DNA from 2 places in the Eremococcus coleocola ACS-139-V-Col8 genome. Region 1 is predicted to be linked to the other one. Evidence: predicted binding sites of a transcription regulator. Region 1 holds the regulator's gene; the other holds the start of a gene.
What was found. The regulator Rex, encoded in region 1, represses fermentation and respiration genes when NADH is low (regulators of the CRP and FNR family bind a similar motif). The targets are predictions, from matches to a motif close to TTGTGAANTANTTCACAA.
Positions count from the first base shown of each region.

Region 2: the regulator Rex is predicted to act here: its motif matches at 10,814-10,831, upstream of adhE (bifunctional acetaldehyde-CoA/alcohol dehydrogenase).

Region 1 covers NZ_AENN01000017.1:50,409-65,556, forward strand. The annotation lists gene HMPREF9257_RS06985 (ABC transporter substrate-binding protein/permease) at 1-374, shown strand, start outside; gene HMPREF9257_RS06990 (amino acid ABC transporter ATP-binding protein) at 376-1,125, shown strand; gene HMPREF9257_RS06995 (nitronate monooxygenase) at 1,452-2,387, shown strand; gene HMPREF9257_RS07000 (LysM peptidoglycan-binding domain-containing protein) at 2,660-3,913, opposite strand; gene HMPREF9257_RS07005 (endonuclease III domain-containing protein) at 4,004-4,678, opposite strand; gene HMPREF9257_RS07010 (acyltransferase) at 4,806-5,870, opposite strand; gene groL (chaperonin GroEL) at 6,030-7,664, opposite strand; gene HMPREF9257_RS07020 (co-chaperone GroES) at 7,703-7,972, opposite strand; gene HMPREF9257_RS07025 (helix-turn-helix domain-containing protein) at 8,309-9,292, shown strand; gene HMPREF9257_RS07030 (redox-sensing transcriptional repressor Rex) at 9,369-10,022, opposite strand; gene HMPREF9257_RS07035 (MBL fold metallo-hydrolase) at 10,403-11,302, opposite strand; gene HMPREF9257_RS07040 (ABC-F family ATP-binding cassette domain-containing protein) at 11,420-13,417, shown strand; gene HMPREF9257_RS07045 (DUF2829 domain-containing protein) at 13,440-13,661, shown strand; gene HMPREF9257_RS07050 (3-oxoacyl-ACP reductase) at 13,661-14,443, shown strand; gene HMPREF9257_RS07055 (biotin--[acetyl-CoA-carboxylase] ligase) at 14,590-15,148, shown strand, end outside.
Region 2 covers NZ_AENN01000005.1:37,564-52,711, reverse strand. The annotation lists gene arcC (carbamate kinase) at 1-622, shown strand, start outside; gene argS (arginine--tRNA ligase) at 925-2,616, shown strand; gene HMPREF9257_RS01500 (Crp/Fnr family transcriptional regulator) at 2,768-3,466, shown strand; gene HMPREF9257_RS01495 (HAD family hydrolase) at 3,624-4,343, shown strand; gene fsa (fructose-6-phosphate aldolase) at 4,453-5,100, shown strand; gene tkt (transketolase) at 5,111-7,114, shown strand; gene rpiB (ribose 5-phosphate isomerase B) at 7,149-7,586, shown strand; gene HMPREF9257_RS01475 (GNAT family N-acetyltransferase) at 7,629-8,072, shown strand; gene adhE (bifunctional acetaldehyde-CoA/alcohol dehydrogenase) at 8,137-10,779, opposite strand; gene HMPREF9257_RS01465 (ECF transporter S component) at 11,408-11,917, opposite strand; gene HMPREF9257_RS01460 (DUF4430 domain-containing protein) at 11,918-12,319, opposite strand; gene HMPREF9257_RS01455 (lactonase family protein) at 12,371-13,390, opposite strand; gene gndA (NADP-dependent phosphogluconate dehydrogenase) at 13,562-14,998, shown strand.

The DNA of each region.
Region 1 (15,148 bases):
TTGATGAAGGTCAAGCTGAAGCAGCCAAGGCCATCGGGATGAACCACTTCCAAACCATGTCCAACGTAGTGCTTCCACAAGCGCTCCGGGCTACCCTACCTGCTCTTGGTAATGAGTTCGTGATTAATATTAAAGATACCTCAGTCTTAAACGTAATTGCTGTGACTGAACTCTTCTTTACCACTAAATCCGTCGCAGGTTCAACCTATTTAACTTTCCAAACTTTCTTAATTACTTCTATAATTTACTTTGTTCTAACCTTTGCAACCACTCGGATTCTTCGCTTAATCGAATTTAAATTATCCGGTAGCAAACATTATTCCGTTCATACCTCATCAACCACCGTTGAATCCTTAGAGAAAGGAGACTATTAAGATGGCAGAAAATAATCAAATAATTTTTGATGTACAACATTTAGAGAAGGCCTTTGGCGACCACCAAGTCTTAAAAGACATCAACTTCTCAATCCAATCCGGAGAGATTGTCTCCCTCATCGGTTCCTCTGGATCTGGTAAATCTACCCTACTCCGCTGTCTCAACCTCCTTGAAGTACCTACAGGGGGCGATATCCTCTATCATGGGCAATCGATTTTAGCCCCAGGCTTTGACCTAAATAAATTTCGGGCCAAAGTCGGCATGGTTTTCCAACAATTCAACCTATTTAAGAATATGGATGTCCTCCATAACTGTACTGTGGGGCAAGTCAAGATCCTAGGTCGGTCTCAAAAAGAAGCCGAAGAAATCGCCCTAACCAATCTTGAAAAAGTTGGTATGGCCCCTTACCGGAATGCCCGTCCCCGTCACTTATCTGGGGGACAACAACAACGGGTTGCCATCGCACGTGCCCTTTCCATGGATCCTGAACTCTTACTCTTTGATGAACCTACCTCTGCTTTAGACCCCGAAATGGTTGGCGAAGTACTTGAGACCATGGCTGAATTAGCTAGAGAAGGGCTGACCATGATTATCGTCACCCATGAAATGGCTTTTGCCCGCGATGTTTCCAGCCGGGTTGCTTTCATGAATGAAGGTGTCATTCTTGAGATGGGCTCTGCTGATCAAGTTATTAATCATCCACAACATGAACGGACACGTGAATTCTTGGGCCGTTACTTGGGTAAATAATTAAACTAGATTCCATATTAATTGGGAACAGGTTAGGCGACTCAGCTGATACAAGCGTCGCTAAACCTGTTCCCTTTTTTCATGGAATTTTTTCAATTTTTATTCGATTAAATTCACAGCTTTTTGAAAAAAATTAGATAGTTCATATTTCATTATTAGTTTTACAATATTATCTGGTTTTTATTGACTTTATATTAAATGGAAGTTTCACAAAGAACATAAAAACACCGTATAATAACAGCAAAAAGCTTGCTTAGATAGTATTGAAAACGTTTTATTTTTAGCTTATAATACCTTTAACAAAACTTATAGAATGGAATGGTTACATGTTACTGACTGAATTGATCGACATCAAATATCCGATTATCCAAGGGGGAATGCAGCACATTACTCGGTCTCCCCTCGTCATTGCGGTAGCTGAGGCAGGTGGTTTAGGTCTACTGACTACTGGTGCTTTAGATGCTGAAGGACTACGGAAAGAAATTCAAACGGTGCGGGAAAATACAGATAAAGTATTTGGGGTAAACTTGAATTTACTGCAACCTAATATTGATGAATTAGTTGAAGTCGTTTGCCAAGAAAAAGTCCCCTTAGTGACAACCGGGGCTGGTTCTCCTAAAAAATACTATGATCAATTCCTTGCTGCTGGGATAAAAGTCATTCCAGTTGTCGCCTCTGTTAAACATGCACAAAAAATGAAGGACTTAGGCGTGCTTGCAGTTGTAGCAGAAGGCCAAGCTGCTGGGGGCCATATTGGTGCTAGCTCAACCATGCCACTCGTAAGACAAATCACTGAACAAGTAGATATTCCAGTTATTGCTGCAGGTGGTATTGGTGATGGTCGTGGCCTCGTAGCTGCTCTAGCCTTAGGTGCTGTGGGTGTCCAAATGGGTACTGTCTTCTTAGCAGCCCAAGAAACTCCTATCCCAGATTCTTTTAAAGAGGCGGTTGTTTCTGCTAATGATCAAGCCACCACCGTGACGGGTCGTAAGGGTGGTCACCCTGTACGGGCGATTAATAATGAAATGTTAACTCAATATTTAGACTTAGAAATGCAAAATACACCTGAAGAAGAGTTAGAGAAATTAACCGTAGGCTCGCTTTATCGGGCTGTGGTTGAAGGTGACACTAAAACCGGCACCATGATGTCTGGTGAAATCGCAGGTCTAGTAAAAGGTGTACGTCCTGCTAAAGAGATTATTGAAGAAATCATTCAAGAAGCAAATGACTGTCTATCTCAACTATCTAATGTAAAACTATAAAAAAACTATACCCTAAGAGAAGGCCAGGCTTGTGCATTAAAGCTTCTCCATGCACTGGCAAAACTAATTTTGTGCATTCAAGTCTTTCAAAGTACTAAAAAAGCATAATTTATGCATTAAAGTTTCTCAATGCACTGGAAAAGTAATTTTGTGTATTGAGATTTACCAATGCACAAAGAAAATATAAACCCTTGTCTAGTGGCTAAGACATAAAAATAGGGAATGTATCAAATCTTACTTTTGATACCTTCCCTATTTAGTTTATATAAAGTCTATTCGGCCGAATTGCCTGCTTGAGGATCGGCCACAATCAGCTCACCATTCACGATCAGTGCATTGGCTGGTAAATTATTCCAAGTCCGCAAATCATCAACAGTCACACCATAGGTATTGGCAATATCTTCCAAAGTTTCACCTGCTTGAACTTGATGTTTTTCAGGTTTTGGATTTGATACAGCAATTTGGTCGCCTACTTTGATATCTTCTGCTTTACTTATGTCATTCCAAGCCAGTAAATCATCTTCTGCCACTTGGTAATCAGCACCAATGCTTGCAAGGTCTTCCCCTTCCACAACTTCATGAATTTCTGGGACTAAGGCAGGATTTGAAACATAGACTTGGTCACCCACTGTTAGCCCTTGATCTTCGGCTAAGTCATTCCATAAGCGGATTGATTCAGCAGAGACTTTGTTCTTTTGAGCAATCTTCCAGACATTATCTCCAGCTACAACCGTGTAGGTTTTAGGACGGAATTTTTCAGGAATTTTGCTTAAATCAATCTTTTTACTTTGACCTTGGTCATCCGTTACTGTGACTTCTTGATTGTCTTCAACCGGTCCAGCTAATCCAACAATCAGTTGGTCACCCACATTTAAGTAATCTGAGCTAAGCCCATTCCAAGTATAAAGATCATTTAAATTAATTCCATAAGCAATGGCAATATCATAAAGGTTATCCCCCGCCACTACTGTATGAATTTGTGCTCCATCTTTCACCGTGCTATCCGGGGTAACACTTGAACTATAGTCTGCGGGCGTTGAGTTCGTACTTTGTTCTTGACCATAATAAGAGACCGCTTCACCTGGTCCATAGGCATCATTGACGGCCGGAATATAGAGTTGATCACCTACATCTAGGTAATCAGAAGACAAACCATTCGCATCCACAATTGCTTGCATGGTTGTACCATAATAATAAGCAATGGACCATAAGTTTTCACCTGCTGAGACGGTATGATATCCAGGTCCATTAGAATATGCTGGACTGGTTGTTTCAGGTGTACTTTCCGCACTTGGCGCAGCAGGAGCCAAATATAGAATATCACCAACATCTAAGTAATCACTGGTTAATCCGTTCCACGCCATCAATTCATCAACCGAGGCTCCAATGGTTTGGGCTAAATCATATAGGGTATCCCCTTGTTGAACAGTATAGGCTTCTTGGGCCAAGGCTAAGGGTGCTTGCAAGACAAGACTACTCATTAAGACTAGGGCAGTTTTGGATAATTTAGAGTATTTATTTTTCACCGAGTTCACTCCTTTTCAATCAATTTACTTCCTTATTTTATCACGTTTCAAGATTCTTTTAAAAACTTAGCCTCTTTCTTAATCAAACTGTTACCTCCTAGACACAATTGTTTTATAGCAATAGCGGTCAAAGAAAGGATGGTTATGGGGGCCGGGACCACGTAAATTAATTTTGCCGAAAGCTATAATGGCAGCATGAAATTTTTGATAATCAATTAAGGATAGGTCTTTCCCTGCTGCTTCAATCGCCTCTTTCAATAAACGATATTTAGCTGCCGGCTGAAATTTCAGACCCAAAAACAATTTGCGGGCGTAGTTATCCGCAATAAACACAGGACGGTCAAAAATATAGAGTAACAGAACGTCGGCCGTTTCTTCACCAATCCCTTTGAAGGACAAGAGCTTATTTCGTAATGCTTGAGTATCTGGATAGGCTACTTGAATTTTCTTCAAGTCGAAATCATAGCTATGTAACCAAGTGAAAAATTTCAATATTAAATTCGACTTACTCTGATGAAAACCGGCAGAAAAAATCAAAGCAATTAATTCCTCTTGATTTAAACTTAAAATTTGCTTAGGCTGAAGACTCGTTTCTGCTTGTAGACGGGTCAAGGCTTTTTCAGTATTAGTCCAGGTTGTGTTTTGAACTAGGAAGGCACCTAGAATAATTTCCCACTTAGAATTTCCTGGCCAATGGTAATCAAAATCATCACTGGGCCAAATCAAATCTAGAACTTGTCTTGGATGACTTAATATTTCTGGCATGAATTCCCTTTCTAAGTAATCTGACTAAATAAAATTCGACAGTAATTTTAAAAAAACGGCCATAGGCAAGCTAGCTCTAGCTTGCCTATCAGCTGGTTTCTTTCATCAAATAGAGAGGGGTCTTTTACTAGAGCAAGGCATCCCAATTATCCATTCTTTGACCGAGTCCTACTGCTAACTTATTAGTAAATCGTCCTAGAATTTTTTCTACTAAGTAAGCTAAAAGTAGACAGACTAGGAAAACCCCAAAGCCACTAATAAAACCGCCAAATAGAGAGGTAGCAAAATCATGAACCTGATCATTAGCAACTCTCTGCCAGATGGCTTGTCTTAAGAGCGGTTGTTCATGGATTAAATAAACCCCAAAGGTAGCTCCTGACAAGGCATTAATCCATTTAATTGATGCCAGGTGCCAGTTTTTAAACCAAATGAATAGACCACAGGAAATTAAGATAATAAAAATTTTATTTTGGCCAATTAAGATATCGGTCGCGGGCGACGATTCTAACTCAGCATCGGTGGCTAACATAATAATTACAATTAATACCAAGAGTCCAGTAGCCCATAAGGTCAACTTACGCCCTTTAGCCAAGCTATCAATATAGTCGGGTAGGTAGAGTTTAATATAAGCGGTTAATAAGTAGAGAAAAATAAAGGTTAAGAGTCGTTTCCATTCGATACTAAAATCATAGAGGGTTAAGGATGGGCCAATCACTAAGAGGACTGCAAATAAATACAGGGTATTTTTCAGGTTTTTCCGGGAAAAATGCTCAATGATATAGTTTAGACCCGGAGTAAAAAGAATTAACAAAACATAGAAAGCAGCAAACCAATACGAGCCGGGAAATGGCAGGATAAAGTTAATGATATTTTTGTCATGTAAATACTGGGGCTTAAAAATGGCATAGACCGCAAAGATTAAATAGGAATAGAGGAAGACATCAATAATAATTTTCAAAGTCCGCCGCCATTTAAATTCTTTCCCAATTAGAAAATATGAACCAATCATAACAAAGACATTAACACCTACAGTCCCTCCTAAGCTTAGGATTTGTAAGGCAAAACTCTGCTGGGTTACTTGGGCATTAATATCAACGGCTCCATGGTAAGCATAGTGGTGGATTACAATTAAAGCCATACTAATTAACCGAAGTAATTCAAAATTAGACTGGCGGTTTTCTTGTTGTACCATTCCGGCACCTCTTTTCTTAAGAACTTTCGATAGATATATTATATAGTTTCTCCCGTAAGCTGACTAGTTTTATGATTTTCGAAACTGACCATTTAGCATAAAAAAACTAGCCCTTCTCAGAGCTAGTTTAATTTATGATTCAGTCAGGTATGGTTGGAATTACATCATACCCATGCCGCCCATACCAGGGGCACCCATACCGCCCATGTCTGGTTCATCCTTAGGTAATTCAGCCACGACGGCTTCAGTCGTCAATAATAAAGCAGCTACAGAGGCAGCGTTTTGTAGAGCAGACCGGGTTACTTTGGTAGGATCCACAATACCAGCAGCAATCATATCTTCAAAGACATCAGTCGCAGCATTGTAACCTGTACCTTCAGCAGATTCACGTACTTTATTAACAATGACAGAACCTTCACGGCCAGCATTCACTGCGATTTGACGTAATGGTTCTTCTAAGGCACGACCTATAATTTGGATACCAGTTAATTCGTCCCCTTCAGTGTCAGCTTCAAGTTCAGCCACTGCTTTTTGAACATTGATTAAGGCTGTACCACCACCGGCAACAATCCCTTCTTCAACGGCTGCACGCGTAGCGTTCAAGGCATCTTCAATCCGTAGTTTACGCTCTTTTTGTTCTGTTTCAGTCGCAGCGCCAACTTTAACTACAGCCACACCACCCGCTAATTTAGCGAGACGTTCTTGTAATTTTTCACGGTCAAAGTCAGACGTTGTATCTTCAGCTTGAGAACGGATTAATTGCACGCGGTCAGCAATAGCATCTTTAGAACCTGCCCCTTCAACAATCGTGGTATCATCTTTAGTTACGCTAACCTTACCGGCTGTACCTAAATGGTCGATAGTTGCGTCTTTCAATTCAAAACCTAATTCTTCAGAAACAACAGTCGCACCAGTTAGAACAGCAATATCTTCTAACATGGCTTTACGACGGTCACCAAAGCCTGGAGCTTTAACTGCCACGACATTTAAAGTACCTCTTAATTTATTTAAAACTAAGGTTGGTAGAGCTTCACCTTCGATATCTTCTGCAATAATTAAAAGTGAACGACCAGATTGCATCACTGATTCTAGTAAAGGCAAGACATCTTGGATATTAGAAATCTTACGATCAGTTACAAAAATATAAGGATTTTCTAAATCAGCTACCATTTTTTCATTATCAGTTACCATATATTGTGATAGATAACCACGGTCAAATTGCATACCTTCAACCACTGATAATTCAGTTTCGATGGATTGAGAATCTTCAATGGTAATAACGCCATCTTGACCCACTTTTTCCATAGCTTCAGCGATTAAGTTACCCACTTCTTGGCTGCCTGAAGAAACAGCCGCAACTTGAGCGATTGATTCCTTAGAAGTTACTTGTTTGGCTTGCGTTTTTAAGCTTTCAACAGCTTTCTTAGTTGCCATTTCAATTCCGCGACGAATTCCTACTGGGTTCGCTCCAGCAGTTAAGTTCTTCATTCCTTCACGGACAATGGCTTGAGTTAGGAGAGTTGCGGTCGTCGTACCGTCACCTGCTACATCGTTGGTTTTGGTTGCTGCTTCAAGGACGAGTTGAGCACCCATATTTTCAAAACGGTCTTCTAATTCAATTTCACGAGCAATGGTTACCCCATCGTTAGTAATGGTAGGTGAACCAAAGCTTTGGTCTAAAACTACATTCCGACCTTTAGGTCCAATCGTTGTTTTTACTGTATCAGCTAATTTATCCACCCCGCGTAATAAAGCTGCACGGGCGTCATCTGAAAATTTTAATTCTTTTGCCATTCTTATCAAAACTCCTTTACTTTATCTTTTTAAAGAAATTATTTTTCGATTTTTGCAAGTAAATCTTTATGTTCAATGATTAAATATTCTACGCCATCAAATTCAACTTCAGTACCGGAATAGTTTTTGAAAAAGACTTGGTCACCGACTGCGACATTATCTTCAGCCACAATTTCTGGGCCTACTTCTATAATTTCACCAAATTGTTCTTTTTCTTTAGCTGAGCTTGGAAGGACAAAGCCAGACTTGGTTGTTTGTTCAGTTTCTGCCACTTTGATGACAACGCGTTTTCCTAAAGGTTTAATCATATTTAAGACCTCCATCATATTTTATCAATTAGCACTTGATAGTATATAGTGCTAACACAAGTATTATATTAGACCATCTTTGACCAATTTGCAAGAAGAATGATTACTTTTAAGAAGATTTTTTTTGCCTAACAATCCTTCAACAATAATTGACTGACCATAAGCTCTAATATATATTTAAATTAAAGTACAAAAGATTTGTTCACACACCATGCTCGCCTAAAATAGCTATAGATAAGGAAGCGCAACTCCTATGAGCTGAATTGACAAGCAGACTTGCTAGCATGTCACCCCCTTTTCCACCTATACTTAAGCCATAAAAAAGGAGGAATTCATATGATACTCGCTGATAAAATAATTGAACTTCGCAAAAAAAATGGTTGGTCTCAAGAAGAATTTGCTGAAATGTTAGGCGTCTCACGGCAGTCTGTTTCTAAATGGGAAGGTGCTCAATCTACCCCCGAATTAAACCGGCTTATTCAAATGTCTAAAATTTTCTCAGTTTCCACCGATTATCTTTTAAAAGACGATGTTGAAAATCTTGACCCAGAGCAAGCAGATCTAGAATGGTTGGAAGACCGACGGAAATTCTCTTTAGAAGAAGCCAATAGCTACTTAAAATTAAAAGCAGAAAGTCGACCTATCCTAGCTGGCGGCATTTCACTCTTAATCTTATCACCAAGTATCCTGCTCTATACAGCCCTCGGCGCGGAAACAGAAAACTTCCCTCTCAGTGAAGATATGGCTACCCTCATTGGAGTGGCTACTCTCTTACTAGCAGTTGCGATAGGGGTTGGGTTAATTATTTTTGCCAATCAGAAAGTAGCTAAGTTTGATTTCTTAGAAAAAGAAATGATTGATACCGAATATGGGGTGACTAACCTAGCTCGTGACCTGAAAGAAAAAAGCCACGACCAATATGTTTTTCGACTCATCCTAGGTATCGGTTTGTGTATTGTTTCGGCTATCCCAATTCTGATGATTGAACTCTTTGATCAGGCTAAAACAAATGTGGGTATTTTTATTATTATGACCTTAGCTCTAGTAGCAATCGGGGTCAATTTAATCGTCCAGACACTCGACCAACGGGAAGCCTATGATCAACTCTTGCAAGAAGAAGATTATTCACTAGAAAGTAAACGCCGTAGAAGTTGGTCCGGCCCTATCTTTGGTGCTTACTGGACACTCATTGCTATGGTCTACATCGCCTATTCCCTTTATACAGATAATTGGGCTTGGTCCTGGGTCATTTGGCCATTTGCGGGTGCCTTTTCAGGGGTCATTGAATTAATTGGTGATAGCTTCAGTAAAAAACGTTAAAGATTCTGTCTGAACGAAAAAATAGTGGGACTAGGCCTTTTTGCCTAGTCCCACTATTTTTATTCTTATAAATTATCTAAATCTCAGGTAATTCACCGTTGCCATGAATATTATTATCAATAAAGTAAATCAAAGTTTGTAATTCATTGGTTAAATCGACATTTTGCACGACCACATTTTCTGGGACTTGGAAACGTAAAGGAGTAAAGTTCAAAATACCTTTAATACCCGAAGTCACTAGGCGGCCAACCACATCTTGGGCATATTCTTGCGGAACTGTTACAATCATGATTTCAATCTGTTGGTCTTGAATTTGTTGTTCCAATTCATCCATGGCATAGATAGGCACGCCTGAATGGATCGTCCCTACAATCTCAGGATTAATATCGAAACCAGCTGAAATACGAATATTGTGGTTTTTACGGAAATTATAATTTAAGAGAGCATTCCCTAAATTACCCACCCCAACTAAACCGACAGAGGTTAGACGATCTTGGTTAAGGATTCGGGTAAAGAAATCAATTAAATAGTCAACATCATAGCCGTAGCCCCGTTTACCTAAGGCACCAAAATAAGAAAAATCGCGCCGAATGGTGGCTGAATCTACTTTGACAGCTTCACTCAATTCAGTTGATGAAACTCTTTTTTTACCAGAATTTTGTAAAAAACGTAAGTAACGATGATAAATAGGTAAGCGCAAAGCAGTTGCGCGCGGAATAGGTTTTACCATATTATGAACCTTCTTTCACAATTTAATATTTTAAAAATAATTTGATTATTCAGATTAATAGTTGAACTACCATAAATTTATAATAACTAATTTTTTGTGAATTTACAACCTTATTCTCTGATTATTCACAATTTTTATGTGAAAACGGCCCCTATAGTTTTCATAATCATTAAGCTATAATTAACAAGAATGAAACCGCTAGCAATATTTTTATGATAGAAGTCTCAATAAAATTTGCTTTTTGTGATTTATTCACATTATATTTTAATTTTTTGTTTTTTTATCTTATTATCCCATACTTTAAGTAAGTTGATATAAAAAAGGAGTGAGACATCTGTCCCACTCCTTAAATTTATACCTACTTAGTTAATAATCTTTACTTATTTAGCAGCCGGATCCTTCAAATCATCTGTCCACTCAATTAAAGGTTTTCGACTCCGTTTTTGAAAGTCAGCATAGCCTTTACCATCAGGATTGTATTGAATCCAAGTATAGTAAGGATCATGATAGTGAAAAAATTTATAATTATGTTTAATCCCTTCTTCAAACCATTTTTCTTTGGAGGAAATGACATCCATTGGATAATCATCCACTCCTGTGACCCAGCCAGGGTTATTTTGGGCGACAGTTTGGAAGAGATCTGACATTTGAATCATATAGTCGCCATCTTGGTGTAAACGAACAACAGATTGGCCGCGTGAATGACCACCCACATGGAACATTTCAATAGCTCCATCCGCTAAAGACAGGTGGTCTTCAAAGGTTTCAACTTGGTCTTGGACAGGTTTCCAATTAAAGTCTAAATAAGTATTTTTAGTCCGTGAATTAGGATGGCGGACGTCATACCATTCTCGGGCTTCAGCATAAATTTTTGCATTTGGGAACTTAGAAACTATTTCCCCATCTTTTAGGGCAGTTAAACCAGACATATGATCATTATGTAAGTGAGTCATCAAAATAATATCAATATCTTCTGGAGTTAAATCTAACTTAGCCAAGCTTTCATCAACGTAGGATTTTTGGCCTTCGGCTCCTTCGTTGCGGAATAGCTTTTCCGGTTGGGTTTCAGGGGTCATAGAAGCATCGATTAGATAATTTTTGCCTTGGTATTGGACTAAGATAGGGTCAGTATTGGCAGTAATCATGTTCTTATCATCATTAGGATAACGCTTAGCCCAGACCGCTTTAGGAACAGGCCCAAAAATCCGGCCTCCATCCGAATACTTTTGTACCCCGTCTAAAAAATAAAGATTCATTTCGTGAAATTTATAATGATCCAAAATTTCTTCCTCCATTTATATTTTGAGTGTATTTAATGTTATAATGAGCCTAACATATGACTAGTATAGCAAAACGCTTACATATATAGAAATAATATGCTTATTAAGGAGATAGATATGATTCTACTGCAAGTCAATCAAGTGGCTCGGCGCTTTGCCGATAACACCCTCTTTGAAGGCGTGTCTTTTAATATCCAAAACCGGGACCGGATTGCCTTGGTCGGCCGTAACGGAACCGGTAAGTCGACCCTCATCAAACAAATCATGGGTCAGGAACCCCTATCTGAAGGCGAGATTACCCAGGCTAAGGGCCTTAAGATCGGCTACCTAGAACAACATGTTGCGGTCGATTCCCCCCGAACCGTTTGGGAAGAAATGGTCTTTGCCCTCCAAGATAAATTAGCCCTCCGTGACCAAGCCCAAAAAGCTGCCGAAAACTTAGCCGAATTAGCAGACCAGCCGGATAGTCCAGCCTATAAAGAAGCACTTCGTCAATATGACCAAATCCAAGAAAAACTCAATGAAGAAAATGTCTACGCCATCGAGTCCGATATCCGGACTGTCCTCCACGGCTTCCACTTCTATGAAGCGGACTATGACCTACCGGTCGCTTCCTTATCCGGTGGTCAGAAAACCCGCTTGGCCATGTCCAAGCTCCTCTTAATGGACTATGACCTATTAGTCTTAGACGAACCAACCAACCACTTAGATATGGGTACCTTGAATTGGTTGGAAGGCTTTTTGCAAACCTATAAAGGTGCCCTTTTAATTGTCTCGCATGACCGCTATTTTCTTAATAAGGTGGCCAACCAAGTTGTAGAATTACGCAACAAAACCGCCCACCTTTATAAAGGTAACTATGACTATTACCTTAAAGAAAAAGCCGCGCGGATGACCCAAGAGATTAAGACCTATGAGAAACAACAAGAAGAGATTGCCAAGCTAGAAGATTTTATCCAAAAAAATATCGTCCGGGCCTCAACCACCAAGCGAGCCCAAAGCAGGCGCAAACAATTAGAAAAAATGGACCGGATTGCTAAACCCCTAGCCGATGAAAAATCCCCTCGGATTATGTTTTCGGCAGCCAAACAGTCTGGCGACCGGGTCATTGAAGCCCAAGACCTAGCTATCGGTTATGATCCGAAGGCAGAGCCGCTAGCCGACCATATTAATTTTGACCTCCGCCGCCAAGAAGCCTTGGCTATCGTAGGACCCAATGGAATTGGTAAAACCACCCTATTAAAAACCTTAATCCACCAATTGCCACAACTAGCTGGTCAAATCATTGACGGTACCAATGTGGACCTAGGTTACTACGATCAAAATGTCAACCACCTAGATCCTAAACTCACCGTCTTAGAAACCCTATGGCGGGCTCATGACACCACCGAAGAATGGAAAATCCGAGCCATTCTCGGGTCCTTCCTCTTTAGTGGTGAAACCGTTGAAAAGAATGTCGCCATGTTATCTGGGGGCGAAAAAGCCCGGCTTAGCCTGGCCTTACTAGCCACCCAGCATGACAACACCCTTTTGCTTGATGAACCAACCAACCACTTGGATATTGACAGTAAAGAAGTATTAGAAGAAGCCTTAATTGATTTTGATGGCACCCTCCTTTTTGTATCCCATGACCGGTATTTCATCAACCGAATTGCCACCCAGGTCCTAGAAATCTCAGAAGAAGGCACCAAAGTCTATCTAGGTGATTATGATTATTACCTCCGCAAAAAAGCTGAAGCCAAAGAATTTGAGGCCTTAAAAGCAGATGATGGTGTAAGCAAAGAAACGAGTCAAACCACCGACACGTCTGCAGCTACAAGTAGTTCCCAACAACGGTCTTATGAAGAAGACAAACGTCTTAAGAAAGAATTACGGCAATTACGGCAAGCCGTCCAAACGGCTGCTGACCAAGTAGACCAACTCGACCAAAATATCAACCATCTCCACAGTCAAATGCTTGAAGCCAATAATAGCAATGACCAAGATGGGCTGGTCAAACTCAGTCAAAGTCTAGACCAAGCTAAGGCTGACCAAGATCAGGCCATGGAAGCTTGGGAGACCGCTTCAATCAGTCTAGAAGAATTCTACGAAACTTACCCCGATATGAATCGTTAAATAAAAGAAAGAAGGATTTATTATGAATTTTGAAAGTATTTTACCCCATTTAAAAAACGGCCAAAAAGTCATCCGTCAAGGTTGGTCCGGCGCTGAAGAATATGTCAAGCTAATCCCTGCCAGTCAACTCGATGCAACACCACTCAATCCCTACTTTGTAATCCAAGTGACTGGAGAAGGCTACACCATGTTTACGCCGACCGTTTGTGATATCTTAGCCGAAGACTGGGTCTTAGTGGACTAATGGTTCCGGTGAAAAACACCCAGCGCTTGCCTGAGACCTTGACTGTGATTGTCACTGGGGCAGCCTCTGGAATTGGGGCAGCCCAAGTGGATACTTTCCTCAAGGCAGGTCACAAGGTCTTTGCCTTAGACCGTGCCCTTCTGAGTCAAACCTTACAAGACCAATGGCAGGCTGAGCTGGACAAACAAGACCTCGTCTTTTGCCAAGCCGATTTAAGCCAAGCTCAAGCGGTAGACCAGGCTCTGAAGACCTTCCAAAAGCATTTCAATCAGGCCCAGGTTCTTTGTAATACGGCTGGCCAACTTGATGACTTTAAAAGCTTTGAAGAAACTGACCTCACCTTATTCCAAGATATTCTGAGTAATAATCTAACCTCCATGTATTTAGTCACCCAAGCCTTCTTACCCTATTTAAAGGCCCAAGCTAAAGCTGTGATTATTAATATGGCTTCAATTGCTGGCCTTGGCCCAGGCGGTGGTGGCATTGCTTATACCGCCTCCAAACATGCGATTGTCGGCTTCACCAAACAACTAGCCTACGAATACGCCGCCCAAGGGATCCGAATCAATGCTATTGCCCCCGGTTCCATCCAAACACCTATGACCGCCGGGGATTTCCAAGGGGACCAGGCCATGGCCCAATGGGTGGCAGAAACTACCCCCATCAAACGTTGGGCCCAGCCCCAAGAGGTGGCCGATTTGACCTTATTTCTGGCTTCGAACCAAGCGGACTATCTTCATGGGACCGTCATTCCCATTGATGGCGGTTGGCTGAATCGATGATTTCAAAGTATATATTCTAACTCTGATAATCACACAAAACTAATCAAACCATCCCTTGTCACCCAATTATTTTTTTAGGTTGACAAGGGCCTTTTTTCGTCTAAAATAATTTTTAGTTAGATGAATTAGAAAGGATGAGACTCCTCATGTCTTTAACCTATAAAGTCTTATCTTCCTTCTTAGACCAAGCAGATACCCCTATCTCTGGACAAACTTTAGCCAATCAATTGGGCGTCAGTCGCAATAGTATCTGGAAGGTGATCGAACAACTGAAGGCAGAGGGCTATCAGATTACCAGCATTCCAAGCCAAGGCTACCAACTCAAACACATTAGCTCCATGCTGGATCCCAATCAAATCATGTATTTAGTGCAAGACCATTTACCGGACTTAAGTATTATTTATGCTGATTGGGTCACCTCCACCAATGATTTAGCCAAAAGTCATTTAATTGAACACCCCAAGCAGACAGCCCTATTTATTTCCAACCATCAAAGCAAAGGACGTGGCCGTCAAGGGCGTAGCTTCCATTCTGATATTCAAGAAGGGATTTATTTTTCCCTCGCCCTACCCAGCGAGACCTACTCCATTGAAAGTATTGGCCTCTTTACCATTATGGCTGCCGTAGCCATGGCCAAAGCTCTAGAAAAAAACACAGAGGTTGCCATTAAAATTAAGTGGGTCAATGATCTTTTTGCAGGTGGTC
Region 2 (15,148 bases), on a different contig from region 1:
TGTCGCTTCAGTCGTGACTCAAGTTATTGTAGATAAGAATGACCCAGCCTTCACTAACTTATCTAAACCAATCGGACCTTTCTATTCTGAAGAAGAAGCCAAAGCCGAAATGGAAAAATCTAATGCGACATTTAAAGAAGATGCTGGTCGTGGTTGGCGTAAAGTGGTGGCCTCACCAAAACCAGTTGGAATTAAAGAACTAGAAGTAATCCGTACTTTAGTTGACGCTGGCCACGTAGTCGTAGCCGGCGGTGGTGGCGGTGTGCCAGTTATTGAAGAAGACGGTAAATTAGTCGGGGTCGAAGCCGTAATTGATAAAGACTTCGCTTCTCAAAAATTAGCTGCTGACTTAGGCGCTGATATGTTCATCGTTCTAACTGGAGTTGATTATGTTTATGTAAACTTCAATAAACCAGACCAAGCTAAATTAGAAAAAGTTACTGTTGCAGAAATGAAAGAATATATGGGTCAAGATCAATTTGCCCCAGGTTCAATGCTACCTAAGGTTGAAGCAACCATTAAATTCGTAGAAGAAACTGACAATGGTCGTGCAGTAATTACTTCTTTAGAAAACTTAGAACAATTAATTGAATCAGATGCTGGAACAATCATTGAAAAGTAAAAATTAAAATGTTATAATCAAACACATAAATTTTTAAACACGGAAAGAGAGTAAGTTGAAAAACTTCGTTACTAGCAAGTTGGGATGATGGAAGCCAACACGATGATTTAACTGAACCGCACTTTCTAAGACAGATTGGGTGAACTTAAGTAGCCTGGTCCGGAGATATCTCCGTTAGCAAAGAGAGATGGACAGCGATGCCTGTTCAATTAGAGTGGTACCGTGTATTAGTAAATGTCTAATACGCCTCTAGGAGCAGAGCTTCTGGAGGCGTTTTTTATTTGAAAAGGAGAATCGAAAGTATGGAAGATAAACAAATCGTAGTTGCGGCTTTGAGCCCGCTTGTGGGTGAACATTTAGATGAAGAGAAAATTGCACAATTAATTGAAAAACCATCAAATGCTGAACATGGTGATTTAGCCTTTCCGGTTTTCCAATTGGCTAAGGCTTTCCGTAAAGCCCCGAATTTAATTGCCCAAGAATTAGTTGAAAAAATTGATGGTGCTCATTTTGACAAAGTTGAAGCAGTTGGACCATATATTAACTTCTTCTTAAACCGTAAAGAAAAATCAAATGAGATTATTTCTCAAGTTATCAAAGAAGACAGTCATTATGGTGAAGTTGACCTAGGTCATGGTGGCACTGTTGTACTTGATTATTCATCACCAAATATTGCTAAACCTATGTCAATGGGGCATTTACGGTCAACGGTTATTGGTAATTCGCTTGATCTAATGCATCAAAAGATGAATTATAAGACTGTATCAGTAAACCACTTAGGTGACTGGGGAACTCAGTTCGGTAAATTAATCGTAGCCTATAAGGGTTGGGGTGACGAAGCCACTGTCCGTAAAGATCCTGTGAATGAATTAGTAAAACTATATGTTGAATTTCATGAAAAATCTGAAGAAGATCCTTCTTTGGAAGATCAAGGTCGGGCTGCCTTTAAGAAATTAGAAGATGGCGACCCAGAAATGACTGAACTATGGACCTGGTTCAAAGATGAATCCATTAAAGAATTTGAAAAAGTCTATGACTTAATGGGGATTTCTTTTGACCATTATACCGGTGAATCCTTCTATAATGACAAGATGGAAGATAAGTTACAAATCTTGGCAGATAAGGGTATTTCAACCGTTGAAAATGGAGCAACCTTAGTTTATCTTGACGATGAAGAATTACCACCTGCTCTAGTAAAACGTTCTGATGGTGCTACCCTTTATATCACCCGGGATATTGCCACTGCCTACTACCGTAAAGAAACTTATAATTTCGTTAAGAGTTTATATATTGTGGGGAATGAACAAGCCAACCACTTTAGACAGTTAAAAGCAATCCTTAAACGGATGGGTAACGATTGGTCCGATGATATGGTTCATATTGCTTTTGGTTTAATTACTTTGGAAGGTAAGAAATTATCAACCCGTAAAGGTAAAATTGTCTTACTAGAAGCCGTAATGAATGAAGCCATGGAATTAGCCTTAGAACAAATTGAAGCTAAGAATCCTGACCTAGAAAACAAAGAAGAAGTGGCTAGACAAGTTGGGGTCGGTGCGGTTATTTTCCACGATTTGAAATCAGACCGGATGAACTCCTTTGACTTTAAATTATCTGAAGTCGTTCAATTTGAGGGTGAAACAGGTCCTTATGTTCAATATACTTATGCGCGGGCTAAATCCTTACTTGAAAAATATGGTAAGGAATTAAAGGCAGATGAAATCTATGAATTGACCGATGAATATGCCTGGGCAGTCATTAAGAAATTAGCTGAATATAGTGATACTTTAGTGGCCGCCACTGAAAAATATGAACCTTCTATGATTGCCCGTTATGTCATTCAATTAGCTCAAGCCTTTAACAAATACTATGGAAATGTACGTCTATTAAATGATGATGATCAATTAGCAGCACGGATGGCATTAGTTAAAGCAACTTCAATTGTCTTAAAAGATGGTTTAAGTTTATTAGGTGTAGAAGCACCAGAAAACATGTAATTAAAATTATTAAAATAAATGAGACCCTAGTTCTGCTAGGGTCTCATTTATTTTAATAAAAAATTGTGCTAGAATGGGAAGTGTGAATACCCTTACTTAGTATTAAAAAGGGTGAATGTAACTGTTAATGGCAGGGAAAGAAGGGTTGCCAATGAATCGTGAATTAGAGTCATATATTGAAGAATTGGAACATCACGAATTTTTTAAATGTTTTTCAACAGAAGAGTTAAATTATTTTAAATCGAATGTCGTTATTCATCAATACCGTAAAGGACAAATTCTTTTCTTCCAGGAAGATCCTAAAATGTTTTCCTATTATTTACTTAAAGGCTTAATCAAATTAGAGACCACCAATTCATCGGGAGACTATACCTATGTTGATTATGTTCAGGAACATAATTACTTCCCTTACTCAGAGTCACTTGACCGGCAGAATTATGGCTATACAGCCTATGCCCGGACCGATGTTGACTTAATGATGATCTCAAATAATATTATGACAGAAATTATGACTTCAAATGTGGATTTATTAATTTATATGTTTAAAAAATTGTCAAATATTTCAGTCTTCTTAGAGAAACGAATTCAAATGGGATCCACCCCATCAGCTTCTGACCGAGTCGTCCAGGCGCTTGCTATTTGGATGTATGATATGGGTGTCACCCAAAAAGACAAAATGGTGATTTTGCATCCCCTGACCATTAATGAGTTAGCTCAGGTAGCGGGGACTACCCGTGAAACAGCGGGGAAGGTGGTCAAGCAGATCCATAAGGAAGGGTTGATTAATTTTACCCGTCAGGGTATTTATTACCTGAAGCCAGATTATTTTAATAATCTCATGTTCAATTAAATTATTTTAAATAATTATAATTTTGATAGATATTTAATCAGACCAATCAAAATAACTAGACCGGCCTTTCTGTGAGTAATTAAGGTCTTGATTTTGATTAGCCTTTTCCTTAGTTTCTTGGGCCGATTGGATTAAAGCTAAATCAGAAAGGAAAACAATGATTACTGCAATCGTATTTGATGTGGATGATACCTTATATGACTTACAAAGTCCTTTTAAAGAGGCTATCAGCAAGAATTTTCCATCAATAAATGGGCAAAAGACGGAAGTGATGTTTGATACATATCGCTATTATTCAGACCTTGCTTTTCACCAAGCTTATCAAGAAAATTGGTCTCAATTTGACTATGACCACTATCGGCTAGGACACATGTTGGCTCATTTCACCGATATCGACTTAAGAGCTGACCAAACTCGGGCCTTTAAGGCAGACTACCAAGCTGCTTTAGGTCGGATTCGCTTGTTTCCATATATGCAACAGCTACTGGAGCTTTTGCTAGAGACAAATTTTCCGCGTGCTGTGCTTACTAACGGTGAGGTAGACCACCAGTCCTTAAAGATTAAGGGCTTAGCCTTGGAGAAGTATTTCGATAGCCAACACCTCTTAATCAGTGGTTCCACCCCTTACCACAAACCAGACCCCCGTTTGTTCAACTTAGCGAGCCAGATTTGGGACTTTGAACCAAGTCAAACGCTCTATATCGGTGACGCTTATGTTAATGATATGATGGGGGCCGCCAAAGCAGGCTGGCAGACACTTTGGTTTAACCACCGAAGACGTCCGCTGCCACCTCATCAGGGTCCTATTCATAACTTTGAATGTGAGACAGATGAAGAGGTATTGAATTGGGTTAACCACCATGTTTTAGAGGCTTAAAAGCCAAACTTTTTGAGTAAATTTGTAAGCTTGCTTGCTTGAGATTGAAATGGAAGCAAGGTTGGCTTAAAATAAGATGTATAAACAAAATATTTTGAGGAGGTCCTCTATGAAATTCTTCTTGGATACTGCAAATATTGATGAAATTAAACGGATTGTTGACTTAGGTTTGGTCGATGGCGTGACAACTAACCCCACAATTATTTCGCGTGAGGGGCGTGATTTTGAAGAAGTCATTAAAGAAATTTGTGACTTGGTGCCTGGACCGGTTTCAGCCGAAGTGATTGGCTTAGAAGCGGATCAAATGGTGGAAGAAGCACGGAAGTTAGCTCAATGGGCTGACAATGTTGTGGTGAAAATTCCGATGACTGAAGAAGGTTTGAAGGCCGTTCATATCTTGTCACAAGAAGGTATTAAAACTAATGTGACTTTAATCTTTAGTGTGACCCAAGCTTTACTTGCCATGAAAGCTGGAGCAACTTATATCAGCCCGTTTGTGGGAAGATTGGAAGATATTGGCACCGATGCTTATCAATTGATTGCGGATTTACGACAAATCATTGATTTTTATGGTTTTGACACTGAAATTATTGCGGCAAGTATTCGGACAGCACCTCATTTACAAGAAGTGGCCCGTTGCGGTGCCCATATTGCTACCATTCCTGGCAGTCTCTTCCCGAAACTTTGGTCACATCCTTTGACTGATAATGGGATTAAGGACTTTTTAAAGGATTGGGAAGCTTTCCAAAATCGTTAGGAGGAAGTATATGTTTACAAAAGAAGACCAACTGGCAGTGAGCACCTTGCGTGCTTTGAGTATTGACCAAATTGAAGCAGCGAATTCAGGTCACCCTGGGTTACCCCTTGGAGCTGCACCGATGGCTTATAGTTTGTGGACCCGCCATCTGAATGTTAATCCTAAAGCCTCAAACTGGCCTAACCGTGATCGCTTTGTCTTATCAGCGGGTCATGGCTCTGCCCTGCTTTATTCATTACTACATTTGTCTGGTTTTGACGTTTCAATCAATGATTTAAAAGATTTTCGCCAATTGGGTTCCAAGACACCCGGTCACCCTGAGGTGGGACATACAGATGGAGTCGAAGTGATTACGGGTCCTTTGGGCCAAGGTTTAGCCCAAGCTGTGGGTCTAGCTATGGCCGAAACGCATACGGCGGCCTTGTATAATACGCCAGACTTTCCAATGATTGACCATTATACTTATACCCTGGTAGGAGATGGTGATTTAATGGAGGGGATTTCTTATGAAGCGGCTTCCTTAGCAGGACGTCAAGCCCTTGATAAGTTAATCGTCCTCTATGACTCAAATGATATCTCCTTAGATGGCGACCTGAACCTAGCTTTTAATGAAGATATTCAAGGACGCTTTGAAGCCATGCACTGGCATTATCAAAAAGTTACGGATGGCAATGACTTACAAGCTATTTCTGATGCGATTCAAGCGGCTAAAGATCATAAGGGACAACCATCTATAATTGAAATTAAGACGGTCATCGGCTTTGGCTCACCTAAGCAAGGGACTTCAGCCGTCCATGGTTCGCCTCTCGGTGCCGATGCCTGGGCCCAAACCCGTCAAGCTTATGGCTATGACCAAGCTGAATTTACCGTCCCTGAAGTGAGTCAAGCACAATTTGACCAACATGTCCTTGAACGGGGGCAAAAAGCCTACCAAGCATGGCAAGACCTTTATGAAGCCTACCAAAAAGCTGAGCCTGAAAAAGCTAAACTCTTTGATTTAGCGTTCAAGGGCGACCTTCCTAAAGATTATGACGCCCACTTAACGTATCAAGCTCAAGGTGAAAAAGATATGGCTAGCCGGGCTTCTTCTGGCAAGGCTATCCAAGCCTTAGCCCAAGGCATCCCATACTTATGGGGTGGCTCAGCTGACTTATCAGGCTCTAACAAGACCATGATCGATGCTTCGGGTGATTTTATGCCAGAAGCACGTGACCAACGGAATATTTGGTTTGGGGTCCGTGAATTTGCTATGGGTGCAATATTAAACGGGATTACCCTCCATGGCGGTAGCCGAGTATTTGGAGGTACCTTCTTCGTCTTCTCTGACTATTTACGGGCGGCGATTCGCTTAGCAGCTTTAGGGTCAACGCCTTCAATCTTTGTCTTGACCCATGATTCCATCGCAGTAGGGGAAGATGGCCCAACCCACGAACCTGTTGAACATTTGGCAGCCTTTAGAGCCATGCCTAACCTCAACGTTCTCCGCCCAGCTGATTCCAATGAAACCTTTGCGGCTTGGAAAATTGCCTTAGAAAGTAAAGACCGTCCAAGCTTATTAGTTTTATCACGTCAAAACTTGCCATTACTTCCAGTAGAGGCTCAAGTCTTAGAAGAGGGTGTGCGTCGTGGAGCTTATGTAGTCTCTGCTCAAGCGGGAGACCAAGCCCAAGGTATTCTAATTGCTTCTGGGTCTGAAGTTTCCTTAGCCATCGAAGCCCAAGCTATGTTAAAAGCTGCCGGCCATGATGTGGCGGTTGTATCGATGCCAGCTCAAAATATCTTTGACCAACAAGATGAAGAGTATAAAGAATCTATCTTACCGGATGGCGTTCGTAAACGGATGGCCATTGAGATGGGAGCAAGTAGCGCTTGGTATAAATATGTCGGTCTAGATGGTAAGGTCTTAGGAATTGACCAATTTGGTGCTTCTGGTAAAGGGGATGCAGTGGTTGCTTCTTATGGCTTTACGGCAGATAATATCGTATCTGAATATTTAGCTCAGTTTGATAATTAAAAATTAAATGATGTCTCTAGGAAAGGAAATAAAAATGAAAATTGCAATTGGATCTGATCATGGTGGTTACTCTTTGAAGGAAATGATTAAAGAACATTTACAAAGTCAAGGACATGAACTTTTAGATGTAGGAACTCATAGTTTGGATTCAGTGGATTTCCCTGACTATTCTGCCCAAGTTTGTCAAAAACTTGATGTCCAAGAGGCTGAACTGGGAATTTTAATTTGTGGTACAGGAATTGGTATGTCCATTGCTGCTAACAAGCATAAAGGTATCCGGGCCGCATTGGTTCATGATGTGTATTCAGCCAAAATGACCCGAGCTCATAACAATTCAAATGTTCTTTGCATGGGGGCACGGGTGATTGGTGATGAATTGGCCAAGATGATTGTTGATACATGGCTTTCGACAGACTTCGAAGGGGGACGTCACCAACGACGTTTAGATAAATTAGAAGGAGAATCTTGTTAGGGATTGGACTCTTTTTCCCCGATCCACAAGGAAAGGAAAAGAATGAAAGATAATATTCGTATAGTGTTTGCTAAGGGTGACCAATTGTTTGAACCGAGTCGAAGAATTCGGCAAGAGGTTTTTGTGGGAGAACAAGAAATCCCTGAGGATGAAGAATTTGATGGTCTTGATGGGGACGATACTTATTATGTTGTGGCTTTTGATGGTCTAAATCCAGTGGCAACCATCCGTTATGTCCCTGAACCTGGTCCAGATTTCCGGATCTCTCGGATTGCCACTTTAAAACCTTACCGTAACCAAGGTATTGCAGCCCTTTGTTTAGCAAAGATGGAAGACTTTGCCCAAAGCCAAGCTTATCATCATTTCATCATTCATTCGGACCTGCGTGCACTAGGCTTTTATAAGAGTCAAGGTTACCAAGAATGTTCAGACCATTATTTTGAAGATGGGATTGAATGTGTAACAGTTGATAAAACAATTAAATAAAATTAAAAAGGAATCGGTGGGGCGCCGATTCCTTTTTTGTATCTATATCCTTTAGGAGGATAACTTATTTATATTGGCCGGGTTTTTCTGCGTAACCATAATATGCATTGGTCATAATTTCTTGCATATCTTTAATCATTGGCAGGCGTGGATTAGCTGGAGAACATTGGTCTTCATAAGCTAGATAAGCAATTTCTTCCAAGCTGTCCATAAAGTCTTTTTCTTTGATGCCTTGAGCTTTGAAGTTCATCTCAATTCCAACACGTTCACCTAAGTCATAAACTGCTTGGGCCAAATTAATTACAGCTTCTTCTGGGGTATCTGCTTTAAGTCCGACTAGTTTAGCAATATCTTGGTATTTTTCATTAGCTTTCCAATAATTGTATTTAGGCCAAGTAGCAGTTTTAGCAGGTTTAGTCCCATTGTAACGGATAACATATGGTAAAAGAATTGCATTGGTCCGACCATGGACAGTATGGTGGAAAGCACCAATTTTATGGGCCATAGAATGGGACATGCCGAGGAAGGCATTGGCAAAGGCCATACCAGCCATGGTAGAAGCATTATGCATTTTTTCACGGGCAGCAAAGCTATTTCCAGCAACTGATTCCTCTAGGTTTTCAAAAACCATTTTAATAGCTTGTAGGGCTAAACCATCTGTATAATCATTGGCTAAGGTAGAAGTGTAGGCTTCAATGGCATGGGTTAGCACATCCATCCCGGTATCAGCGGTAACAAAGTCAGGCACGGTCATAACTAAATCAGGGTCAATAATCGCAATAGTTGGAGTTAGAGAATAGTCTGCTAATGGGTATTTGCGTTGGTTTTTCTTATCTGAGATGACCGCAAATGGGGTTACTTCAGATCCGGTACCTGAGGTTGTAGGAATCCCGATGTATTTAGCTTTTTCACCGAGTTCTGGAAATTTGAAGGCACGTTTACGGATATCCATGAATTTTTGAACTAAGTCACGGAAGTCGATTTGTGGTTGTTCATAGAAGAGCCACATTACCTTAGCCGCATCCATAACAGACCCACCGCCAAGAGCGATAATGGTATCCGGTTGGAAACCTTTGACAATTTCAGCCCCTCGGCGCACAGTTGAGATATCTGGGTCTGGTTCAACGTCAGAGAAAAGTTGGATGGTTACTTGATTTGACCGTGCTTGCAATTGGTCAATTACCTTATTGACCAAACCGAGTTTCATCATGGAAGGGTCTGTGACAATCATTACTTTTTCAACGCCCTTCATAGTTGATAAATATTGGATGGCGTTGCGTTCAAAATATATTTTAGAAGGCACTTTAAACCATTGCATATTATTTCTCCGCTTTCCTAATTTTTTGATATTTAAGAGGTTAACTGCTGATACATTATCGCCAACAGAGTTGTGACCATATGAACCACAACCGAGGGTTAATGAAGGGATAAAGGCATTATAAACGTCTCCGATACCACCGAATGAAGTAGGGGCATTCCAGATCACTCGAATGGCTTTAACAGCGACACCAAAATCTTTGGCCAGTTGATCGTCGTTGGTGTGGATACAAGCGGAGTGCCCTAAACCATTAAATTCAACCATGGCTTTGGCTTTAGCAATCCCATCTGCTTGAGTATCAGCTTTAAGGACTGCAATCACTGGTGAAAGTTTTTCGCGGGTGAGGGGTTCGGCTTCACCGACTTGACTCACTTCAGCGGCAAGAATATTCGTATCTTCGGGAACGGTAAAGCCAGCTTCTTTAGCAATCCAAGTGGCAGGTTTACCAACAACATCTGAATTTAATTTAGCTTCACCACAATTTTTGGACTTAGCCTTAGCGCCAAACATGAATTCTTCTAAGAGGGCTTTTTCTTTCTTATTAACAAAGTAAGTATGGTAAGACTTAAATTCTTTAACGAAATCATCATAAATTTCATGATCTATAATTACTGCTTGTTCAGAAGCACAAACCATCCCATTATCAAATGACTTAGACATAACAATATCATGAGCAGCTTGACGGATGTCAGCAGACTTTTCAACATAAGCAGGTACGTTACCAGCACCAACCCCTAAGGCTGGTTTTCCGCAAGAATAAGCTGCTTTCACCATAGCGTTCCCACCGGTAGCTAGGATGGTAGCGACACCCTCATGATTCATTAAAGCGTTGGTGGCATCCATGGATGGTTCATGAATCCATTGGATACAGTTTTCAGGTGCACCGGCTGCGACTGCAGCTTCATAGACAACTTGGGCTGCATGGGCAGAAGATTCTTGGGCAGCAGGGTGGAAGCCAAAGATAATTGGGTTACGGGTTTTTAAACAAATTAAGGCTTTAAAAATTGCAGTTGAAGTTGGGTTAGTCGTAGGAGTTAAAGCAGCGACAACTCCCACAGGTTCAGCGATGAGGGTTAATCCTGTTGCCTTATTTTCATTGATGACGCCCACTGTTTTCTGGCCCCGCATATGATTGACCACATGTTCACAGGCGAATAAGTTCTTAGTGGCCTTATCTTCAAAAACACCACGACCGGTTTCCTCTACAGCATGTTTTGCGAGCACACCATGTTGGTCTAGGGCAGCTACAGAAGCTTTAGCAACAATATAATCTACTTGTTCTTGATTAAGTAAGCGGAATTGGTCTAGAGCGATGAGCGCTTTTTGGACCAAGTTATCCACTTGAACTTCAACATTATTTTCTTCTTTGACTAAGGTTTGTTCTACCATAATAATCCTCCTAAATTTTTAATTTTCAGCAACTTTGTGATTTGTTTTACAAAGTAATCATACAAGAAAAACAAGCATATGTAAAGTTAAAAGTGAATAATATCACAAATAATTTTTAATTAATTTTATTGAAAACGCTTTTAAAACAAAGGGATTTTATATTGAAAGCTTTTATTTAGAATACTTTGTGACTAATATAACTAATTAATTATTGCGAGAAATTCCCACAGATACTTTTATCTTATTGTGTTTTTGAATGGCAAATTGTTTTTATTACTAATCCTTGAAACAGATCATTAGGAAGGAATAAGCAGGGTAAGATCAGGTTGGATAATTTCCTGATCAGGTGTCAAGGTCACAGGCTTGTCCAAGACTTAGTACTTATGTATGCAAAAGTGAGACTTAGGACTTGGCTAAATTTCTTTGTTACTATGTTTCCCAGTGTGAAGTTGGGTGGAGTAATTATGGATATAATTAAGGGACTGTATCAAAGCTAAGCTTGATACAGTCCCTATAGTTTATTTAGTAATGAATAATTCTCTGGTGATTTGGGGAATCTTGTGCACGGTCGGTCTTTACTACATATTTTATAATCAGAAGTGATTGGATCCGAAAAGATACTGGCTGACTAGAATCTATACTTTTGGATCAAAGGGGGAATAATTGGTTGTAAGAGTAAAAAGAAAATAAGATTACCTATACCATGATAAGCGTCAAATAAGACACCATTGAAGTAGTAGACCCAAAAATGCTGAATCCCATAGAAAGGTGCTTGGATAAGGGAAATAATTAAACCATATAAAAAACCAATCGCTATCATATAAAAAGCCTGGATAAGGTAGCCTTCTCTTTTTAAAAATGGTGCAAATAGTTTAGAAATCAGGATTAAAATACAATAGGCGGTTATTTGGGCCAAGGTCCAGGGTCCAAAACCTAGGAAAAGATTCGATATAACAATGGTTAAACTTGCGATTAAGATACTATCTTTTGCGGAGAGGTACCAGCAAACAAAAATAAGTAAGACAGTCACTGGTTGAACATTTGGTAGAGGGGCTAATAAGAGGCGTAAAATGAAACAAAGCGCCGCCATGAGAGCATCCCAAATAAGGCGGCGTAAATATTTTCTATCGGCTAACATTTAGAAGTCCCAATCGTCCGTCAGATCCCAAACGATACGATCATTATCTTTTACGATGATCTCTTTAGCACCTTTTTGACTCATTTGATCATTAATAATCAATTTCCAGTAACGGCCTTTATTTTGTCCTTGATTTGCCATAAGTCCATCGATGCCTTCAACCAAACCTTCTTTTGCTTGAATGGTGTAATTATCATGCATCACAGACAAAAGGTCCATGCCAGGATCGAATTGAACTTCTTTGTTTGACTCTTTTTGATCTTCGCCTTGGACTTTAATCTCAATTACTGCTGTTTCATGTTGACCTGTTTCGGAGACTGAATTATTAAGTTTAGGGCTGCAAGCAAATAAGAAAATTAGGGAAAGGGATAAGAGAGAAAATTTATACAGATTATTTTTCATATTTAATCCTCAATTCTTTATCTTTTTATTTTTGTGAGAATTCGGGTTGACCTAGGCGTGGGCAATACAAACACATTCAGGTGCATTTGTATTTTCACTGATTAAGTTTAACCGCCCACTTTGGGTATCACGACTGAATAAAACTAGGTTATCTGAATCTTGATGACCAACTAATAAATATGCTTCACTTTCGTCGATGATAAAGTCACGTGGGATTTGACCATGGCTATCAATGGTTTGGACTAAGTTAAGGTGACCTTGGTCATCCACAGCAAAGACTGAAAGGATATTATGGAAACGTGTTGAGGTATAAAGGAAGCGACCATCTGAGCTAATTCGAATTGCAGCGCCATCTGCTCGGTCAACTTTTTCATTAAAATTAGGATAATCAGCTTCAATTTCTAGATTACCCACTGAGTCAATCCTAACTTCCAAGGTATGGTTATTTAACTCACCGATAATATAGGCCCTGTTTAGGTCTGGATGAAAGGCAATGTGCCGGGGCCCCATACCGGCAGGGGTGATTAATTCAGATTGTACAGATAAGGACCCATCGGTTTTAACTTGGTAGACATATACTTTGTCACTACCTAAGTCGCAGACATAGAGAAGGTCTTCATTTTGATTAAAACCAGTAAAATGGATATGAGATTGGTTTTGGTTAGGGTGGACACTCGAACCATGATGTTGAATCCGTTGGGCTAGGCGAACTTGTTTATTGGAATCAAGTTGATAAATATCAATTGAAGCCTCATGATAGTTTGATACATAAATCGTTTGCGATGCTTGGCGGAAAGTAATATGACAACCCGTTGCACCAGAAGCATAGGCTTCAGAAACTTTACGCCAAGAGCTATTCTGCTTCTCAAAAACCACTAAACCGCCTTGATCATCTTTTTTATTAAGGGCAAAGAGTAGGTCTTTAGTGGAATTTAATGCGACAAAAGTTGAACTATTTAGGTTAGCAATTAATTGAGTTTGACTCAAACTTTGGTCAGCTGGATTGAATTGGATTTCGCTAATTCCTTTATTTAAGCGTTTAGTATAACCACCTAAAATATAAGTCTGCATGATAAGTCTTCCTTTCTTCCTTAAGTTCATTGTAACAAGATTGTTATCGAATTAAAAGTTTTAATTTAATGGCCAACTTTAGCAAAAAAATAGTTTTTTATTATCAGGAGTGTTATATTTAAAGGGAGCGCCCCAACGAGTGGGGTTGATAACAATCTAGGAGGATGATTTATGGAAAAAGCACAAATTGGTGTCATTGGTATGGCCGTTATGGGCAAAAATCTAGCTTTAAATATTGAAAGTCGAGGCTACCGGGTAGGGATTTTTAATCGGACTGGGTCTAAGACTGAAGCGGTTGTGAAAGAAAATCCTGATAAGAATCTACTTCCTTCTTATACAATTGAAGATTTTGTTGCATCTTTGGAAAAACCACGCCGCGTCTTAATTATGGTTAAGGCAGGGGCAGGAACCGATGCTGTAATTCAACAATTACTACCACTCTTAGAAAAAGATGATGTTATGGTTGACTGTGGGAATACCTTCTATAAAGATACCATTCGGCGGGCCCAAGAATTAGATGGTTCTGGCATTCATTTTATGGGCATGGGCGTTTCCGGTGGTGAAGAAGGTGCCTTGCATGGACCATCCTTAATGCCAGGGGGACCTAAAGATGCTTATGATATTTTAAAACCTATTTTAGAAGAAATTGCAGCTAAGGCACCTTCTGATAATAGTCCTTGTGTGACTTATGTTGGGGAAAATGGGGCCGGTCATTATGTCAAAATGGTTCACAATGGGATTGAATATGGAGACATGCAATTAATTGCTGAATCTTATGATTTGATGCGCCGCTATTTAAACTTATCTATTGAGGAAATTAAAAATTACTTTACTGAATGGAATCAAGGTGAACTAGATTCTTACTTGATTGAAATTACCTCCGAAATTCTAGGTCAAAAAGATCCTGAAACTGAGACGCCAATGGTTGATGTGATTATGGATAAGGCCGGAAATAAAGGTACTGGTAAATGGACTAGCCAGTCAGCCCTAGATCTAGGAGTTCCATTGCCAACTATTACGGAATCAGTATTTTCCCGTTTTATTTCGGCTTTGAAGGATGACCGCTTAGAAGCCAGTCAAGTTTTGACTGGACCTAAACCTGAACCAGTGACGGATGCTGAAGCCTTTGTTGAAGATATTCGTCAAGCTCTATATTTTTCTAAGATTATGTCTTATGCCCAAGGCTTTGTTCAAATGGCACATGCTGCTAAAGAAATGGATTGGAAGTTAGACTACAAGGAAATTTCAGCAATTTGGCGGGGCGGTTGTATTATTCGCGCACAATTCTTAGAAAAAATTATGGCTGCCTACGAAAAGAATGGCACCCTTTCAAATATTCTTTTGGATGATTACTTTAAAGAAATCGTTATTAATTACCAAAGTGCAGCGCGTAAGGTAGTGGCTCGCGCTGTCCAAGCCGGTCTTCCTGTGCCTGGTTTTGCTGCATCGCTAGCTTATTATGATAGTCTACGGACACCAGTTTTACCGGCTAATTTAATCCAAGCCCAACGGGATTACTTCGGTGCCCATACCTACCAACGGATTGATAAGGAAGGGACTTATCATTATTTATGGACTCAGGGTCAAGAAGAGAATTGGTCTGAATAAGATAGGTTAAGGTAGGGGAAAATATAAAAGACCTGGAGTTTAAGTCCGCTTAAACTCCAGGTCAATTATTATATAAAAAATCCTATCCACAGGAGTCCCGAGATAGGCTAAACGAATATTTCACACATGCTCATGAAATACCCTATATAT